DNA from 2 places in the Shewanella seohaensis genome. Region 1 is predicted to be linked to the other one. Evidence: predicted binding sites of a transcription regulator. Region 1 holds the regulator's gene; the other holds the start of a gene.
The links. The regulator FliA, encoded in region 1, starts transcription of late flagellar genes. The targets are predictions, from matches to a motif close to CTAAAGNTNNNNNNNNNNNNGCCGATA.

Region 1 (10,427 bases):
TGAACAAGTCAAAACCGGCCCAACGGAAAGAGCCGAAAGAGAACCTAAAGAACTTAGCTGGGACGATGTGCATCACGTTGACACTATCGGTCTGGAAGTGGGTTACCGTTTGATCCCATTAGTCGATAAGGGACAAGGTGGTGAATTACTGAGCCGAATCAAAGGGGTACGTAAAAAGCTTTCTCAAGAACTGGGCTTCTTGGTGCCTGCGGTACATATTCGTGACAACCTCGATTTATCACCTAATGCCTACCGCATCTCGTTAATGGGCGTGGTGGTTGGAGAGGCGGATATTCGCCATGACTGCGAACTCGCCATCAACCCTGGCCAAGTTTATGGCAAGCTCGATGGTATCGAAACACGTGACCCTGCCTTTGGTCTCGAAGCCGTGTGGATTGCCCCTGAGCTGCGTGAACATGCACAAACCTTAGGTTATACCGTGGTGGATGCTGCGACAGTGGTGGCAACCCATATTAGCCAAATATTGACGAATAACGCGGCGAAACTCTTAGGCTACGAAGAAGTGCAACAACTGATGGATATGCTTGCCAAGCATTCACCTAAGCTGGTGGATGGCTTTATTCCTGATGTGATGCCGCTCGGAAATGTCGTAAAAGTGATGCAAAACCTATTAAATGAAGGAGTTTCTGTCAGAGACTTGCGTACCATAGTGCAAACTTTGTTAGAATACGGCACTAAGAGTAACGATACTGAAGTGTTAACGGCGGCAGTGCGTATCGCATTGAAGCGCATGATAGTTCAAGAGATCTCGGGTCCTGAACTTGAAATACCTGTCATAACTTTGGCGCCAGAGTTGGAACAGATGTTGCATCAGTCAATGCAAGCAACCGGTGGCGATGGCCCAAATATCGAACCTGGTCTTGCAGAGCGTATGCAGCAATCCTTAGCGGATGCCGCTCAAAAGCAAGAAATGGTTGGTCAGCCCGCTATTTTGCTAACGTCAGGTATGTTACGTGCGACACTGTCTCGCTTTGTTAAATATACTATTCCTAATCTCAGAGTGATTTCTTACCAAGAAATCCCCGATGAAAAGCAAATACGCATAGTGTCTGCCGTCGGCCAGTAGAGGACGCATAAGTGAAGATTAAACGTTTTTTTGCCAAAGACATGCGTGCTGCACTGGCCCAAGTGAAGGACACGCTCGGCTCCGATGCCGTGATTATGTCGAATAAAAAGGTAAATGGCGGCATTGAGATTGTGGCCGCCGTTGACTATGACGAGCCCAAAGCGAAGGCGCCTGCCGCTGCACCGACTTTTATGGATGTGAGTGATGACTTAGTGTCGCTCGGTGCTAAAGCGCCGATTCGCGCTGAAACTAAGTTAAAACCCTCGGCGCCAGCAGACTCTCTCCAAGCATTGCTCGAGAAGCAACAAAGCCGTTTAAACCAACAGCTCACCCATCAACAGCAAGACGCCGAACTGCCTGCGTGGGCACAAGGTCTACAAGCTCCCGCCGCGCCAAAAGCTGAACGCCGTGATATGGGACAGACTTTCGATAAGAAGCCGCAGGTTTCACAGAAGCAAAATGCGGATATTGAAGCGATGCGTGATGAGTTAGCATCCTTACGCAATTTGCTTACTCATCAAGTGTCTGCGCTGATGACTGAACACAAAAAGCGTATCGATCCTGTGGGTGCCATGCTGGAGTCAAAGTTACTGGAAGCGGAGTTTTCGCCTGCGGTCGCGAACAAGTTAGCGGCGCTTAGTCAACACTATACCCCGGCAGAATTAGTTCGTGCCTTGCCACAAAGTCTAGCGAATATGCTTGATAATCAAGGTGATGATATCGTTAAGCAAGGTGGTGTTGTGGCGCTGGTTGGCCCAACAGGTGTAGGCAAAACCACTTCCTTAGCGAAATTAGCGGCTCGCTTCGCCGCCCATCATGGTGCGGATCAAGTCGCCTTGATTACTACCGATCATTATCGTATTGGCGCCTATGAGCAATTGGCCACCTATGGCAAAATTATGGGATGCCCAGTTAAGCAAGCCCATGATCTTGCTGAGCTAGAGCAAATACTGTATCAGTTCAGAAATCGCAAGCTAGTATTGATAGATACTGCGGGAATGGGCCAACGAGATATGCGGCTTTACCAGCAACTTGATAATTTAACTGCAAATAGCAGAATACCTATCCGCAGTTATCTGGTACTGTCTGCCACAGGACAGCGCCGCGTGCTACAGGATGCTGTAAATCACTTTAAACGCATTCCCTTATCTGGTGTTGTACTCACCAAACTTGATGAGTCCGTGTCGTTAGCGGGTGCATTAAGTGTGTTGATCCAAAGTGGGTTGCCATTAAGTTATGTTACGGATGGGCAGCGAGTGCCCGAAGATATGAAAGTTGCCGATACTTTGCTGCTCGCAGAGCAGGCGTTAGCAGCTTTAGAAAACACTGAACAACAATCGTTACCAGACACAGCGTGGTCAGATAATATGACCTGTGCATTTGAGTAGAGTTATGACCCTGGATCAAGCAAGTGGTTTACGTATGATGAATCAACCCTATAACGAAAAAGTGAAAGTAATCGCGGTTACGGGTGGTAAAGGTGGCGTGGGTAAAACCAGCGTGTCTATCAATACCGCAGTAGCATTAGCCGAAAAGGGCAAGCGTGTCTTAGTGCTTGATGCCGACCTAGGCTTAGCAAACGTCGATGTCATGTTAGGGATCCGTGCTGAACGTAACCTTTCCCACGTACTCTCTGGCGATGCTGAGCTGGATGATATTATCGTCCGAGGACCTAAGGGCATAGGCATTGTCCCTGCGACCTCAGGAACTCAAGGCATGGTAGAGTTGAGCCCTGCGCAACATGCGGGCTTAATTCGTGCTTTCAGTGAGATGCGTACCCAGTTTGATATCCTCATCGTGGATACTGCCGCGGGGATTTCTGACATGGTACTCAGTTTCTCTCGCGCGTCACAGGATGTGTTGGTGGTTGTTTGTGACGAGCCAACTTCTATCACTGACGCCTATGCGTTAATCAAAATTCTCAGCCGTGAACACGGCGTTTTCCGCTTTAAAATTGTTGCTAATATGGTGCGCAGTTTGCGCGAAGGTATGGAATTGTTTGCTAAACTCAGTAAAGTGACCGACAGATTCTTGGACGTGGCACTTGAACTGGTTGCGACCATTCCGTTTGATGAAAACCTTCGCAAATCAGTGCGTAAACAAAAGTTAGTTGTTGAGGCTTATCCTAAGTCTCCAGCTGCGATTGCGTACCATGGCCTAGCGAATAAAATCATGAGCTGGCCAGTACCACAGCAACCTGGTGGGCATTTGGAGTTTTTCGTTGAACGTTTAGTTCAGCGACCAGATTTTCAAGAGGAAAAAACGAGTGAATAAAGCCGCAGCGTATACTTGTTTAGACAGTAAAACGTCAATCGTTGAACAGTATGCACCGTTGGTCAAAAGAATTGCACATCACTTGCTCGCCAGATTACCTGCCTCAGTGCAGCTCGATGACTTGCTTCAAGCGGGGATGATGGGGTTATTAGAAGCATCATCCAAGTTTGATGGTGGCAAAGGTGCAAAGTTTGAAACCTTCGCCGGCATACGGATCCGTGGCGCCATGTTGGATGAGATCCGTCGTGGCGACTGGGTTCCCCGTTCTGTTCATCGTAATAATCGTCGAGTTGCTCAAGCCATTGATGAGTTAGAGCAAGTGTTGGGTCGTGATGCACGCGACACAGAAATTGCAGAAAAACTTGATATGACGCTCGATGAGTACCATCATATTCTTAACGATGTTTCTGTTGGTAAAATCATAGGGATAGAAGACTTAGGCGTATCGCAGGATATACTCACTTCGAGCGATAATGTCAGTGATGGTACATTTGAAGCGTTAGCAGAAACCCAGTTTCATTCAGCACTAGTTGAGGCGATAAAATTATTGCCCGAAAGAGATGCGCTAGTGCTATCGTTATACTACGATGAAGCATTGAATTTAAAAGAAATTGGCGCCATTCTTGAGGTAAGTGAATCGCGAGTTAGCCAGATATTAAGTCAGGCAATGTTGCGGCTCAAAGGCAAACTCAAGCATTGGACATAAGTATAATTATTTATTGAGCACAGAATGTCAGCTCACCGGAGGAAACCTTGGACAAGAATATGAAGATTCTCATCGTTGATGACTTTTCGACAATGAGACGTATCATCAAGAACTTGTTGCGAGACTTGGGGTTTAACAATACCCAAGAAGCAGACGACGGCTCAACTGCGCTGCCTATGTTACAAAAAGGCGACTTTGATTTTGTCGTGACAGACTGGAACATGCCAGGTATGCAGGGTATTGATTTGCTAAAGGCTATTCGGGCTGACGATTCCCTTAAGCATTTACCCGTATTAATGGTTACCGCTGAAGCAAAACGTGAACAAATTATTGCTGCCGCACAAGCCGGTGTTAACGGCTATGTGGTTAAACCTTTTACCGCAGCAACACTTAAAGAGAAGTTAGATAAAATATTCGAACGACTCGCTTAAGCAGGGATGAGCTATGAAGTCACAAACATCAGGGCTCATTACGCTCGAGAAGGCTCAGCGTTTAGTTGAACTATTAAGCGCGAATGAACAAGCTCAAGCAGATGATTTATTTAGGGAACTCGCGGCTCCACTTCAACGGGAGCTCTTTGATGAAGTTGGTAAATTAACCAGACAACTTCACAGCGCATTAATGGATTTCCAAGTTGATAATCGTTTGGTTGAACTCGCGAATAACGAAATTCCCGATGCTAAGGAACGGCTAAGTTATGTCATTGACATGACCGAGCAAGCAGCGAATAAAACCATGGATGCGGTAGAAGAGTGCTTGCCGCTCGCGAATGCATTAACGGCGAATATTCAACAAGTGATGCCTTCTTGGGACAAATTGATGCGCCGTGAAATCGCTCTGAGCGATTTTAAAGCGCTTTGCCACAATGTGCAGCATTTGATGTCACGTAGCGAATTGGATTCCAATCGCTTACGCGAATTGCTCAACCAGATTTTGATGGCGCAGGATTTTCAGGACCTGACTGGACAAATGATCCGGCGGGTGATCGATCTAGTGATGGAAGTTGAAAGTAATCTGGTGTCTATGCTGACAGTATTTGGTGAGCAACCCGTGATTGAGAGTCAGATTACTCAGAAAAATAATATTGAAGCTGAAGGACCGATAATGAATGCCGAGCTTCGTCAAGACGTCGTTACCGGTCAAGATGAAGTCGATGATCTGCTGTCGAGTCTGGGTTTCTAACTGGGAGTCAATTTGATGGCCTTTGATGTAGATGAAGAGATACTCCAGGACTTTTTAATTGAAGCGGGCGAAATTCTTGAGTTGCTGCAAGAGCAGCTGGTCGCGCTTGAAAACAATCCTGATGATACTAACTTGCTAAATGCAATTTTCAGGGGGTTTCATACTGTAAAGGGCGGTGCGGGTTTCCTTAGTCTCACTCCCATGGTGGATGTCTGTCACGAAGCAGAAAACACCTTCGATTTATTACGTACAGGCAAACGCAGTGTCTCCGCCGAGTTAATGGACATCATTCTTCAGGCTGTCGATGCGATTAATACTATGTTTGCTCAAACCCAACAAGGCGAGCAACAAGACCCAGCAGATCCTGCATTATTGGCTAAGTTGAAAATGCTCAGCTCCGGTGAGCCGCTTCCTTCCGAATCGGGTCAAAGTAGTGCCGAAGTTGAGCCATTGCCTGAGCCCGAACCTGTCATAGAAACTGTGGTTGAAGTCGCCGCCGTTGAAGAAATGCCGATTGAGAAATCAGAGCTTTCAGATTCCAGTATTGATGAAATCGATGAAGCAGAGTTTGAAGCATTACTCGATGCGTTGCACGGCGCCGGAAAAAGCCCCGGAGTTTCTGCGCCTCAAGCCGATGCTGCCCCTGCTGTGCAAAATAAGCCTCAAGCGACATCTGCAAGCGCAAGCGATGATATCACCGATGACGAGTTTGAAGCGCTGCTCGATGAGCTGCACGGTTCTGGTAAGTTTAAAGGTAAAGTGGAAGAGCCTGCCAAGCCAAAAGCTGAAGCAGTTGTCGCTGCACCAAAGCCTGCCGCTCCTGCTGTTGATTCGGACGAAATCACTGACGATGAGTTCGAGCGTCTCCTCGATGAATTACATGGCAAAGGCGGCGCGCCAGCAAAAGCCACTGCCAAAGTTGAATCTGCTCCAGCTAAAACCGAGCCCGCTAAAGCGCCTCCAAGTGCCGCGGCGCCTTCAACGCCTGCCGCTCCCAAAGCCAGTGTTGCTACGCCAGCAACCCCTCCCGCGGTAAAAGCCAAAACTGATGTCGCGGTTGCTGAAAAAGCCCCGGCTAAAGCAGCGACAGCAGCGTCTGCTAATGTACCTCAGGGCGAGACAACTGTTCGCGTCGATACCGCGAGGCTCGACCAAATCATGAACATGGTCGGCGAGTTAGTGTTAGTGCGTAACCGCTTATTGAGCTTAGGCATTAGTCGTGATGACGAGGAAATGTCTAAGGCGCTAGCGAATTTAGACTTGGTGACAGCGGATTTGCAGGGCGCGGTGATGAAAACGCGTATGCAACCCATCAAGAAGGTCTTTGGTCGCTTCCCTCGGGTTGTACGCGATTTAGCCCGTACTCTGAATAAAGAAATCGATTTAGTCCTTGTGGGTGAAGAGACCGACCTCGATAAAAACTTAGTTGAGGCGCTCGCTGATCCGTTAGTGCACTTAGTGCGAAACTCGGTAGATCACGGTATTGAGATGCCCAATGACCGTGAGGCCAGCGGCAAACCGAGAACGGGGACCATTACCCTGTCTGCAAGCCAAGAGGGTGACCATATTCTGCTGAAAATCGAAGATGATGGCGCAGGTATGGATCCTGAAAAGTTGAAGCAAATTGCCATCAAGCGTGGGGTACTCGATGAGGATACCGCTGCGCGGATGACCGACAGCGAAGCTTATAACCTGATTTTTGCGCCTGGCTTCTCGACTAAAGTGGAGATTTCAGATATTTCCGGCCGTGGTGTTGGGATGGACGTGGTGAAAACCCGTATTACACAACTTAACGGAACTGTGCATATCGACTCGATGAAAGGCAAAGGCACCATACTTGAGATTAAAGTGCCGCTGACCTTGGCGATTATGCCGACCTTAATGGTGGACGTTGCCAAGCAGGTGTTTGCGTTGCCTTTATCCAGTGTGAATGAGATTTTCCATCTCGATCTCACCAAAACCAATATTGTCGATGGACAACTTACTGTGATTGTCCGCAACAAGGCCGTACCGCTTTTCTATCTGGAGCAGTGGTTACATCGCAATCGAACCAGCTTTAAACATGGTGATAAGAAACACGGTCATGTGGTGATTGTACAGCTGGGAATGATGCAAATTGGTTTTGTTGTTGATGCTTTAATTGGACAAGAAGAAGTGGTGATTAAACCCTTGGGAGCATTGTTGCATGGCACGCCAGGTATGGCGGGGGCGACAATCACATCCGACGGTGGCATCGCCCTCATCTTGGATGTCCCTGGTTTATTAAAGCATTATGCGAAAAATAAAAGTTAGTTTCCAATAAGGAATGGAATGGCCATTAAAGTATTAGTCGTTGATGACTCAAGTTTTTTTAGACGACGTGTTAGTGAAATAGTCAATCAAGATCCTGAACTGGAAGTGATCGCGACGGCCTCTAACGGGGCCGAAGCGGTGAAGATGGCTGCCGAGCTAAATCCTCAAGTCATTACAATGGATATTGAAATGCCTGTCATGGACGGCATTACTGCCGTGCGTGAGATCATGGCGAAATGTCCAACACCAATTTTGATGTTTTCTTCATTGACCCACGATGGCGCCAAAGCCACGCTAGATGCCCTCGATGCGGGGGCGCTCGATTTCTTACCAAAGCGCTTTGAAGACATTGCGACCAATAAAGACGAAGCGATTCTATTATTGCAGCAAAGGGTTAAAGCCTTAGGTCGTCGCCGGATTTTTCGCCCTACGGTGCGTCCAACGGCGCCTACGCCGCCACCTCGTCAGAGTGCGAGTGCCGTATTAGGCGGCGCTGCTACCCATGCGCAACCTGCGCCAGCGCCTGTGCGTTCTTCACCTGCAACCTCGATTCGTCCAAGTGGTAAGCAATATAAATTATTGCTGATTGGCACATCGACGGGCGGGCCTGTCGCCTTGCAGAAGATTTTGACTCAGTTCCCAGCAAATTATCCTCATCCTATTTTGCTTATCCAGCATATGCCTGCGGCTTTCACCCCCGCTTTTGCGAACCGTTTAAACGGTTTGTGTAAGATCGAAGTGAAAGAAGCGGTTAATGGTGACGTATTGCGTCCAGGTTGTGCCTATCTTGCACCAGGTGGAATGCAAATGATGGTTGAGCGCGCTGGTGTTACTGGCCGTGTCAAAGTCTTGGCGGGTAGCGCTGAGATGAACTACAAACCCTGCGTCGATATTACCTTTGCCTCAGCATCTAAAGCCTATGGCGGTGATGTGCTGGCGGTCGTGCTGACGGGAATGGGAGCCGACGGCCGCGAAGGTGCGCGTATGCTGAAATCAGCGGGCGCGACCATTTGGGCTCAGGATGAGGCTAGCTGTGTGGTTTATGGTATGCCACAGGCGGTGGCCAGTGCGGGTATCGCCACTCAGTCCATTTCTCTGGATAACATGGCAGAGTCGATTTTAAAAGAGTCTGCGCGTGGCTAAGTCGAAAACACAGATAAGCACAAATATTTTGCTTATCATAGTGTTAATGGCGATAGCTATAGTGTGCCTCGGCGCGTTAAGTCTCGACTATCATCGAAAAATCATTGCATTACGCGATGATGTAAAGCGATTGGAGTCGACACAGATTTTGCTCATGGTGCCGGATGAACAGGCACAGGCGATTGCGTCTTGGCTCGCTTCCCATCCGGATCAAACCAAAGCAATGTTAAAGTTGGCTTCACCGGGGGAGCAAAAGGCGGTGACGCTAGGCCCTGAGGCGTTCTCGGCATCCGATGCAAAAATTCCGCCGACGCTTGAGAAATCGGTAGAGGATAAACCGCCGCAGCAGCAAACGGCTGTCGATCCCGTGCCTGAGTCTCTGCGTTCAGAAGCTTCATCGGCTTCTGCTACGGAAGCACAACCTCAGTCGAGTAATGTTCCCGTGGTGATTTCAGAAAATGCCGATGGGGTGAAAGTCATTAGTTTGCCTAACGGCGGCATACGAGTGACCACAAGGGAAGGCGAGTAGTGCTTGTCGTTGCTCAAACGGGCATGATGAATAGCCGAGAATCAACATTAAAGAGGTCAGTTCTTTGAAAGTCTGGACCATTGCGAATCAAAAAGGTGGGGTTGGAAAAACCACTTCAGTAGCCAGTTTAGCGGGCGCGCTCGCTAAACGGGGTAAACGTGTACTGATGATTGATACCGATCCCCATGCATCGCTTGGTTATTACCTTGGCATTGACTCTGAAGAGGTTCCTGGTTCGCTATTTGACGTGTTTGTGGCGCATAAGAGTCTGACGACTGACTTAGTGAAGTCCCACATAGTGCCCACCTTAGTCGATGGCTTAGATTTACTGCCCGCTACGATGGCGTTAGCCACGCTAGACCGAGCGCTCGGACATCAAGAGGGTATGGGGTTAGTGCTGCGTAATTTATTGGCACTGGTTGCCGATGAATACGATGTGGCGATTGTGGACTGTCCACCCGTGTTAGGGGTATTAATGGTGAACGCGCTGGCGGCCAGTCAACATATAGTGATCCCAGTGCAAACAGAGTTTTTGGCCATTAAAGGGCTCGAGCGCATGGTTAAAACCATGGAAATCATGGGGCGGTCAAAGAAAACCCGTTATAGCTATACCGTTGTACCCACTATGTACGATAAACGTACCAAGGCATCACCTGCTGCCTTGCAGGTGCTGAGTGAACAATATGGCGACAGCCTTTGGCGAGATGTGATCCCAGTAGATACTAAGTTTAGAGACGCCAGTTTGGCACATTTACCCGCTTCCCATTATGCAAGCGGCAGTCGTGGCGTAAAAGCTTACGAGCGATTATTAGATTTTCTTTTAGCTGGGGAGTTTGGCCATGTCAAAATCGGTTGATGAAACTGTTTTTGATTTTTTTGAATTATTGCTACATGAAGAAGACAGCAAAGCTGTGACTTCCCCGAATGCGCCTCAACATGAGATTGTGGCACCACTGGTTGGCAAAAAAAATGAAGCACAATTACTCGATGACGCCATTTTAGCCGAGCACAGTCAGGCTAAAGTGCACGCGAGCGTGACCATTGCTGCCGAAGTGCAGCCGCAGAAGGCAAAGTCTGTCAGCAATATGCCTCATCTTGATGAGCCTGCGCCGTTAGTTAATAAACAGGCTTTGGAGAAACTCCTCGCGCCGGTATTAAAAACGGTGGTGATTGAGGATAAGCCTGCTGAGGCCATTGTCGAGATTGCACCTGAA
Region 2 (10,427 bases), on a different contig from region 1:
AAAACGTTCCATTCCAATCAGACTAAACACTACCAAGAGAATAATGGCCGAGAGCTTAGCCGCCGCAGTCAAATTGCCATAACCCAGCCAAGTGTCGTACACGGCAGTGGTCAGGGTTGGTACGGCAAAGTAGTTAACCGTAGCAAAATCCGCCGCGGTCTCCATCGCCACTAAGGCTACGCCCACGGCCAAGGCGGGCCTTGCCATTGGCAAAGATAAACGCCAAAAACTCTGCCACGGCGAGCAGCCCATAATTCTCGAGGCGTGGGCCAAGCTTAGGGATTGCTCCATAAACGCGGTGCGCGCCAACAGATAAATATAGGGAAAGAGCACCAGCGACAACACACATGCCGCGCCGCCTAAGGTACGAATATCGGGGAAAAAGTAATCCTGCGGTGAACTCCAACCAAACACAGAACGAAGCCCAGTTTGTACTGGGCCGGCGTAATCGAGTAAATCGGTATATACGTAGGCAACAATGTAGGCAGGCATGGCCAAGGGGAGCAATAATGCCCATTGCAGATAACGCCTAGCAACAAACTCACAGCGCGCCATTAACCAAGCGCAGGGCAGTGCCAACAAGAGTGAACCAATACTCACCCACAGGATCAACCATAGGCTGTTGGAGATATAAGTAGGTAATACAGTGGAGAGCAGATGACCAAAGACGGCCTCATCGGGCTGCGCCGCCTGAAGAATTAACGCAAAGAGGGGTAACACCAGTAGCGCGGCTATGGCATAACCAGTAAGCGACCAGCTTCTGGCTAATCCTAAAATCATGTGGATCCTTTAACCTAAGTGCGCCAATCAAGGCGCACTTTTCACTTTTACTATTTCTAGTCGTTATAAGCGCTCAACTAGAGATCGAACTGAACTTCATCTAACAGTTTCACCGCCGCTTGATGGTATTCCGCCAGTTTGAAAATCGGTAATTGGTCGGATTTAAACTCGCCCCAAGAGGCGACCAAGGTTGAAGGCGCGACATCGGCTTTGACTGGATACTCCATGTTCACTTCGGCATAGGCTTTTTGTGCCACATCCGCAGACAGAAACTCCATCAACTTGATTGCATTGTCTTTATTCGGCGCATGGCGAGTGAGCACCATACCAGAAACGTTCACATGGGCACCGCGATCGGCTTGGTTCGGGAAGTTAATCACCACTGCCTCTGCCCAGCTCTTTTGCTCTGGATCTTGCAGCATATTGCCATAGTAGTAGCTGTTACCAATGGCGATATCACATAAGCCCTCTTTAACCGCCTTCACCTGCGCCCTATCGTTACCTTGAGGCTTGCGTGCTAAGTTGGTTTTCACACCTTGCAACCAAGTCTTAGTGTCGGCCTCACCGTGGTGGGCGATCATAGACGCCACTAAGGCGATGTTATAAGGGTGCTTACCACTGCGCGTACAGATCTTGCCTTTGTACTTAGGATCGGCCAACTCTTCGTAGCTGATGGCTTGTGGGCCGAGGCGATCTTTTGCCGTATAGAGATTACGCACACGCATCGTTAAGGCATACCATTGTCCATCGGGATCGCGGTATTGCGCGGGGATATTGCTATTGAGCTGCTCACTTTTCACGGGAGCCGTCAGGTCTTTGTCGACCAATTCAACCAAGCGAGAGAAATCTGAAGTTAACACTAAATCCGCAGGGGATAAACGGCCTTCGCGGGCGATACGCTCGGCAATACCGTCTTTCGCAAAGACAAAATTGACCCCAATGCCCGTTTCCTCCGTAAAGCGCTTCAGAATAGGTTCAACCAGAAACGGCTGACGGTAGGAGTAAACGGTTAATGTCTCATCAGCGCTAGCCGAATTCGCAACCGACATTAACCCAAGTAAAGCGGCACAAGTTACCCATTTCATTCGCGATTTCTCCCCAAAATGATGACAGCAAGCGTGAGTCAATTCTTAAGACTATTAATGATAATAGTTATCAGTTGCGCAAGAGTAATAGATCAAATGAACTAGGGCAATAGGTTGATTAACTTTTTGTTTTTAATGAAATAAAACTTAAAACTGGTGATTATCTCAAACCAAACTAAACTGAACCTTAATTCGCTTAAAATACATGAGGAGGCGGTATGTTGGGCGTTTTACTACTGCTGGTCATCGCGGTAGCGCTACTCGCATTGCTGACACTCAAGCGAGGCCCTAAAAAGCGCAAGCACTTTGTCAAACTCATGGAAACCGCAAAAAATAAAAATCAACGAGTTGCAGGGCAAGATCGCCGCTTCCACTGTGTCAGTATCGAAAATGACGGCAGTTGTTGTGATCAGGTAGATGAGCTCAAAGGGAAACGTTTTCTATCGAAGGAAGCCCCTGAGCTTCCCATGGAAGAATGCACTATGGCCAATTGCCAATGCCGCTATCAACACTATGATGATAGACGCCAAACGGGTAATGATCGTAGGGTCGATTACGGCATAACGAAGGATCTCTACGGCGCGTTTGGTGAACATAATCGCCGTGAGACCCATAGAGGCCGCCGCTCGACAGACCATTAAACGCCTTTTACGCTGGGCGAGTTTCCACAAACGCTGGGAGATCGCGCATCTCACTAAACCAGAGCGAGGTCGCGGGAGCCACTTTACGCCAATCAAGCTCTGGATGTCTGAAATCCACATAATCTAATAAGCAAATTAAGGCTAATTGTGGCGCCTGAATCGTTGCCTGAGTGATCACGCTCTGATGTTCCATTTGCATCAAACCACGCAGCAGCGCTTGCTCAAAACGCGATGTCCAAAAGGCCGATCTTACCCCTTCCTCTTCACGCATTTGTTCTTGGCGCAATTTTACTGCGCTATCGATAAGACCTTTGATCATCGAATATTGGCACTGTAATACCCAATTATTCACTTGGCCACCGAACATCTGCTGCTCACCTAATTCGGCGTCTAAATAGCGCATAATCACTTCGCTATCGAAGATAGGCACACCATCGTTGGTGATGAGGCAAGGGATCTGCCCAAGCGGGTTAACATCGAGCAGCTCGGCGGTGTTTTCCATCGGATTGACTAAGACTTCTTCGATATCCTTAATCCCTAAATAACGGATTAATGTGCGAACACAGCGAGCATAGGGTGAAGCGAGGGAGCAGAGCAACTTCATCAAAAAATCCTTCTATATGACTGACATTAAAACGATTAAGACTAATTATTTGTCATTAACACTCAACCAATTACCAATACTTCTCGACGGTAATTTGTCCCGGAGCGCGGCGTAAATTCTTTGCGAGTCCCTTGTCGAGCAACGCGGCCTGTGCGCCACTGATCATCCCCGGATTACCACAAATCATTACCTGTGAATCCGCCGCGCTGAGCGCTAAACCGACTTTAGCTTCAATCTCTCCCGAGACTAAGCCATCGGGGATACGACATTGCAGTGCATCGTCAAGCTTTTCACGGGTGACGGTTAAACACAGGATAAACTGATCAGGATATTGCACCGAATAAGCCTTTAATTTATCAAGGTAAGCTAAATCTTTAGCTTCGCGGACACCATAGACGAGTACGACTTTTTCGAAACGCTGCCAAGGCTCGGCTGTATCGAGCATAGATAAGAATGGCCCCACGGCCGTGCCCGTGGCTAACAGCCATAAGTGACGGCCTTGCCCTTCCCCCTTAGGGATCTCATCTAAAGTCATAAAGCCTGTGGCTGTGGGGGTGATCTCGATTTCATCCCCGATGGCAAGATTTTGTAATTGTGGGGATAACTGGCCCTCTTCTACGGCCACAGCCAAGATTTCGGCATAGGGTTTATCGGGGGAATTAACCAGGGAATAGGCTCTAGCGACACGCTTATCATCTTGCAGCTGACTGAGTTTAATAAATTGACCCGGAATAAAGGGCGCCAGTTCGGCCGCTATCCGCAGCGAAAATAATTTATCACTCCAATCAATACGTTCAATAACACGTCCCCTAGTCCACATAACTCGCCCTCAAGCAAAACGTTAAATAGACCCCTAGCATAGACTGTTCTCTGCGCAACAAAAACCCCTTATTGCAAGGGGCTTAAGACAAGGGAAATGGCAACAACATTGAGTGCTAAGCGCGGGACATTATGCGCTAGCCATTTGTGTCTCATCTGGTTTCTTATTGAAGCTATCTCGGAAGGCCTGCAATCCCTCTTGCACCAATCCATAGGTTTTATCGACGCCATCGGCGATATCCCCTTGCAGCACTTTAAGGCCAGACAAAATATCTCGCGCCTCCTTAAAGCCATTATCGATAGCGCCACCTATGATGCCCATAAAACTGTCGAGCTGATCATTTAGACTCATATTCGAATTTTGCTGTTGGTGAATGCTAAAAAATTGCGTCGCAAAACTCACAATCCTATCGGCCGTCGCCTCGGGAGAATAATCGACCTGATTGTCATAGTTAGTTTGAGTCGCATTTGGCCCCATCGAAGGCGCTAATTCTTTATCTATCGCTTCAATTGCCGCGCGATAAAGTAACGCCATGGATTGATCACCGGATTTTAGACTCACTTCTTCCTGTGCCGACAAAATAGCCTGGTTCATTAGCTGCTTACTGGTTTGGTATGCAGTCTGTTTGCCGGGCGCTTCCACATTTTTCGTCTTTTCACTATTAGCAGCGGCATTGTCAGCATACTTCTTATGGGGCGTAGAAGGAGTCTGTACCTGTGCAGGGTTGTTGATTTCCATGATGCTAATCCATTCAATTTGGGATGACTTTATTATCGACCAAAAATTGAGCAACTTTAGTAATTTTATAAATTGCAGTACCATCACAACCTAAGGCAATGATACCCATGATGAATCTACTCGCCTCAGTGTCACACTTGCATACCCCATTAGATAAGGATATACGGCATGGCAATTCCCCAATGGTTAACAGCTGTTACCCACTCCTTACGCATCAACAGCTTCAATGCCCCTCGGCTATTACACACTCAGCTGTTAGGCCTGTTACTCTTTACTAGCATTGGACTCAGCGCCAACAATCAAGCTTTTGCCGATAATCGATTGATTATTTTGGTGAGACATGCCGAAAAAGCCGAAGCTCCAGCAGGCGATCCTACACTTTCAGATGATGGCCATGCACGTGCCCTCGCGCTGGTTAGCGCCTTGCAAAGGACACAGATCTCGCAACTGATCGCGACCCAATATCAAAGAACCCAGCAAACCTTATTGCCTATGTCTGCGGAGCGGCATTTACCCATTACCGTGGTCGCAGCAGAAAAACTAATCGAAGTCCATATTCAGCAGATAGTTGAACAAGTACATGCCGTTAAAGGTAACAGCTTAATCGCGGGGCATTCCAATACCGTCCCACTGATCATCAAGGCCCTTGGCGGCCCTGAAATCCCCACCATCGCAGAAGATGATTACAGCCAGCTGTTTTTACTCTCCATCCATGATGGACAGCCAGCGAGCCTTATCTCCACCCGTTATGGACACGAATAGAGGATAACAAGATGCAAGAACTCAATTGGTTTATGTGGGGACTGGATCTCTTCTCAGGACTCTTTTTAATTCTCATTGGTTTAGGCGCCCTCGCTGTCGTCTATATGTACATCGCCGACAAGCTACAAACCAAACAGGCCGTGCGCCACAACTACCCTGTGATAGGTCGCTTTCGGTATTTATTTGAGAAACAAGGTGAGTTTTTTAGACAATATTTTTTCGCACAGGACAGGGAAGAATTGCCCTTTAACCGCGCCGAGCGGAGCTGGGTATATCGCGCCGCGAAAAATGTCGACAGAACCATCGCCTTTGGGTCGACACGCCCACTAGACAGCACGGGCGCCATCATGTTTATGAATACCGCCTTTCCGACTCAAGATGAAGATATCACTCCAATTCTGCCTCAAACCATTGGCCCCCATTGCCGTGAGCCTTACACCACTAAGGCCATTTGCCATATCTCCGCCATGAGCTTCGGCGCCCTATCACGCCCTGCCGTCACCGCCTTATCCCACGGCGCAGCGCAGGCGGGATGTTGGTTAAATACCGGTGAAGGTGGCTTAAGTCCTTATCATTTAAAAGGTGGCTGCGACTTAGTCTTTCAAATTGGTACCGCTAAATATGGTGTACGTAATGAGCACGGCCATTTAGACGATGACAAGCTCAAAGAGATCGCCGCACACCCTGAAGTTAAAATGTTTGAAATCAAAATGAGCCAAGGCGCCAAACCAGGCAAGGGCGGTATCTTACCGGGAATCAAAGTCACCGAGGAGATCGCCAAAATTCGCGGTATCCCGCAGGGCCATGATTCCATAAGCCCCAATGGTCATATCGAGTTTAAAAATGTGGCTGACATTCTGGATATGATTGCCAGAGTGCGTGAGGTCACGGGTAAACCCACCGGCATTAAGGCCGTACTTGGGGACGTGCAATGGCTCGAAGATTTTTGCGATGAAATTGAGCGCCGTGGCGAAGCATCCGCCCCGGACTTTTTTACCTTAGACAGTGCCGATGGCGGCACAGGCGCCGCCCCTCAACCCTTAATGGATTATGTGGGACTGCCACTCAAGGAAAGCCTGCCCATACTGGTGAATATCTTAATTCAGCGTGGGCTACGTAAACGCATTAAAGTGATCGCCTCGGGTAAACTCATAGTGCCATCGCGGGTGGCTTGGGCGCTGGCCTTAGGTGCGGACTTTATCGCCTCAGCCCGTGGCAATATGTTTGCCCTCGGATGTATTCAAGCACTGCAATGCAACAAAGATACCTGTCCAACGGGTATCACGACTCACAATAAGAAACTCCAGCAAGGTCTTGCTCCTAGAGATAAATCGACGCGTGTCGCCAACTATAACCATAACCTGCACCACGATTTAGCCTTGATAGCCCACTCCTGCGGTGTGACAGAGCCAAGACAACTCAAGCCATCCCATGTGAGGATTGTACTCGAGAGCGGTTTGTCGGTTTCATTGGATAAGTACTATTCCCATATCAATCAATAAGTAACCTAACTCTGTATGCATTTTGTACGACTTTAGTCTAAAGTTAATTTAGCAAGAGGTAATTTGAATGCGTATCACAAAAGGGGTAAGATCCGTGATGCACGCATGAGATTAAACAACTGCATATTAAGTTAAGGAAACACTGTGAAAGCAAGCTTTGTAAGCCATATGCCCGACAGTAAGACTGCCAGCACAAGCTGTAAGAGCTGTAATCGCTTGACCGAGATCGAAGGCGAACTAGTGTGTTTTCGTGAAGGCCAAGTCATTCGGCTCACGCGAATCGACGAATCGACCACCAAATTCAATCTGTTGTGTGAAGGTTGGAAGGCAGAAAAACCAAAGGGAATATAATTTCTTATATTCCCTTGTTTTGTTTCAGCAGTGATACTCTCTAATACCCACCACGAATATCTGCATTATATTCATTGGTTTTACGGATAATCCCAGCTAATTCAAGTTCTTGATTCAATTTTGCCAGAGTTAAACGTCTTGTGGTCACTTTAAGGCCTGCATTTAACTCTGCGTGAATGCGTTGTAGCGAATCATAATCCACACCGCGTTTTTTAAGGGTTGCCATAATCGCAAACCAGTCTGTGCTTACTTTCTCTTCTCTGCCTTCAATATTGACTCTTAATGCCATATTTTCCATGCCAAGCACCTCTTATCATTATTTGCTTGGATTTGAGTATAGAGAGCCGAACCTGAATAAAAACTGAATTGTCCCAACGCTGTTACACTTCTACCGAAAGCTGCTGTTGCTCATTTTGTATGCGCCACAACTTAGCGTATAAACCATCCTGAGCCAGTAAAGACTGATGATTCCCCTGCTCGACAATTTCCCCTTGGCTTAAGACCACGATTTGGTCGGCGTCGACTATGGTCGATAACCTATGCGCCACCACTAAGCTGGTATGCCCTTTCGCGACCTCGCGCAGTGCCGACAGAATAGCTTGTTCCGAACGGCTATCGAGGGAGGATGTGGCCTCATCAAACACTAACACTGGGGAGCCTTTTAAAATCGCCCGCGCAATGGCCACACGCTGTTTCTCTCCGCCCGAAAGCTTTAAGCCCCGCTCACCCACTTTGGTATCCCAACCTTGGGAGAGCGACGCGATAAAATGCTCTAAATGTGCGAGTTTGATGGCATGGCGCACTTCTTCATCTGTCGCATCGGGGCGGCCATAACGAATGTTCTCCACTAAGGAATCATTAAATAACACAGTATCCTGCGGCACTATGGCAATAGCACGGCGCAGTGCATCTTGGGTTAAGTGACGAATATCTTGCCCGTCAATCAAAATGCGCCCTTGCTCCACATCGTAAAAACGGAACAACAACTTGATGAGTGTTGATTTTCCGGCGCCGCTATCTCCAACGACGGCGACTTTTTTCCCCGCCGCCACCTTAAAGCTGACGTTGCGCAAGATGGGCCTGTCATCGTAGCTAAAACTCACATGTTCAAAACTAAGCTCGCCGCGCTTAGGCTCAAAGTCTAAGGCATCGGGTTTATCCACTATACGAGGATGCTTATCGAGCAGACTGAACATCCGCTCAATATTGGCTAAGGCGCCACGGATTTCACGGTAGACAAATCCCAAAAAGTTGAGCGGCATAAAGAGCTGCATCATAAAGGCATTGACCAATACAAAGTCACCTAAGGTCATCTCATTATTGGTCACTTTATAGGCGGCTAACGCCATCATCGCCGTCATCGCCAACGCAATAATCAGCGCCTGCCCACCGTTGAGGGCAAATAGCGATAAACGATTCTTACGTTTAGCCACTTCCCATTGATCTAAAGCTTGGTCATATCGATCCGATTCATACTTTTCATTATTAAAATACTTCACGGTTTCATAGTTGAGCAGACTGTCGATGGCGCGGGTGTTGGAGAGTGAGTCGGCCTTGGCCGCATCGCGGACGTATTCGGTGCGCCACTCTGTCGCCACCACCGAAAACCAGATGTAGGCCATCACTGAGGTAAAAGTGATCGCGGCGAAGGCAATGCCATAATTAAAAAAGAAAATACCAATAACCATGGCGATTTCGAGCAGGGTCGGCACTATGTTAAACACCATAAAGCGCATCAAGAAACTCACGCCACTGGTGCCGCGCTCAATATCCCTCGACAAGCCGCCTGTGCGCCGCTCTAAGTGAAAATCCAAATCGAGTCGATGTAAGTGATCGAACACCGCTAAGCCCAAACGGCGAATGGCCCGCTCAGTGACACGGCCAAAGAGTGTGTCGCGGATTTCACCCGTGATCACAGTTAATAGTCGCACCGCGCCATAGGCTAATACCAACCCGATGGGCACACTCAATGCCTGCGCGGTCTTATTGGCATCCAAAGTATCGACTAAATCTTTAAGAATAAAGGGCAAGCCCACGCTGGCAAGCTTAGCAACGATAAGACAAGACATGGCCAATGCCACTCGGCCCTTGTACTCGAGCAAATAAGGCCAGAGCAACTTAACTACGTGCCAATTGAGCTTATCGATGGGACCTTCAAAATACAGTGTTGGGCGCATATGTCTAAACCTTTGCCAAAGTCGCTCAATTGTAGCAGCATGGCGCACGTTAAGGCGAAACCAAACAGGGAAAGTTTGAATAAAATCAATCAGATTTTTCTGACAGACAAAAAGCGGCCATCTTGGCAAAATCTCTCTGGCTTATCGAAATAAAAATGTCATGCTAACGACTTACGCTCAGAGAGTTCGCAACGCGAATATTAAGGTAAAAAAATTCTGAATCAAGCTTGGCTATATCAGAACAGTAACCGTTAAAATAGGCCTAACATCAAGGGTTCTACTGTTGAATATTTTGTCGGTTTTACCCAAAATGCCCTATGGACTTAAGATCGCTAGCAGCAGGATTTGCAAATCTCTGGCCGTAGATCCGTGTGTATATGCCGTGCTGCACTCGTTCTGCGATAACACTAACGATAATTCTAATAAATTAAGATCGAAGGAAGCTTTATGTTGGATTCCGCTAAAGTTCAATACCCGCCATTACCACTGATCCAAACTTGGGTGTGGATGATGATCGAATCTGGCAATCCAGAAATTCAGGACAAAGGCAGAAATAACCTCATTGCAGCTTTTGGTAGCTTGGCCAAAGCTAACGAATACTTAGCCGAAATGAGCAAAAAATAATAAAAATAAAGGCGCCAGAATAGCGCCTTTATTTTTGAGCTTTTCAGGACTTAGACCCGCTGGCGGCGTGCAATAACGCTCTGATTTAACACATCTAACAGACCCTCGGTATCATCCCAGCCAATACAGGCATCCGTAATACTCTGGCCATAACATAACGCCTGGCCTTCAATCAGATCTTGGCGACCTTCCACTAAGTGGCTTTCAACCATCACACCGAAAATTGCCTTATTACCCGCGGCCACTTGCTCGGCCACATCGTTCGCGACATCCATCTGGCGTTGATATTGTTTGCTGCTATTGGCATGGCTAAAGTCGATCATAATGTTATCGACAAGCTTGG

Region 2: the regulator FliA is predicted to act here: its motif matches at 4,702-4,728, upstream of L2713_RS04310 (DUF5610 domain-containing protein).

Annotation. Positions count from the first base shown of each region.
Region 1 is NZ_JAKILE010000004.1:69,619-80,045, reverse strand. It holds gene flhA (flagellar biosynthesis protein FlhA) at 1-1,087, shown strand, start outside; gene flhF (flagellar biosynthesis GTPase FlhF) at 1,099-2,475, shown strand; gene L2713_RS05795 (MinD/ParA family protein) at 2,480-3,361, shown strand; gene L2713_RS05790 (RNA polymerase sigma factor FliA) at 3,354-4,067, shown strand; gene cheY (chemotaxis response regulator CheY) at 4,115-4,498, shown strand; gene L2713_RS05780 (protein phosphatase CheZ) at 4,512-5,249, shown strand; gene L2713_RS05775 (chemotaxis protein CheA) at 5,265-7,541, shown strand; gene L2713_RS05770 (protein-glutamate methylesterase/protein-glutamine glutaminase) at 7,560-8,684, shown strand; gene L2713_RS05765 (membrane anchored protein in chemotaxis locus) at 8,698-9,213, shown strand; gene L2713_RS05760 (ParA family protein) at 9,278-10,069, shown strand; gene L2713_RS05755 (chemotaxis protein CheW) at 10,053-10,427, shown strand, end outside.
Region 2 is NZ_JAKILE010000003.1:97,180-107,606, forward strand. It holds gene L2713_RS04285 (ABC transporter permease) at 1-780, opposite strand, end outside; gene L2713_RS04290 (Fe(3+) ABC transporter substrate-binding protein) at 858-1,865, opposite strand; gene L2713_RS04295 (hypothetical protein) at 2,084-2,506, shown strand; gene L2713_RS04300 (glutathione S-transferase) at 2,514-3,110, opposite strand; gene L2713_RS04305 (ferredoxin--NADP reductase) at 3,181-3,930, opposite strand; gene L2713_RS04310 (DUF5610 domain-containing protein) at 4,060-4,668, opposite strand; gene L2713_RS04315 (SixA phosphatase family protein) at 4,837-5,430, shown strand; gene L2713_RS04320 (FMN-binding glutamate synthase family protein) at 5,442-6,932, shown strand; gene L2713_RS04325 (hypothetical protein) at 7,077-7,283, shown strand; gene L2713_RS04330 (hypothetical protein) at 7,324-7,581, opposite strand; gene L2713_RS04335 (ABCB family ABC transporter ATP-binding protein/permease) at 7,664-9,460, opposite strand; gene L2713_RS04340 (hypothetical protein) at 9,908-10,084, shown strand; gene aroG (3-deoxy-7-phosphoheptulonate synthase AroG) at 10,135-10,427, opposite strand, start outside.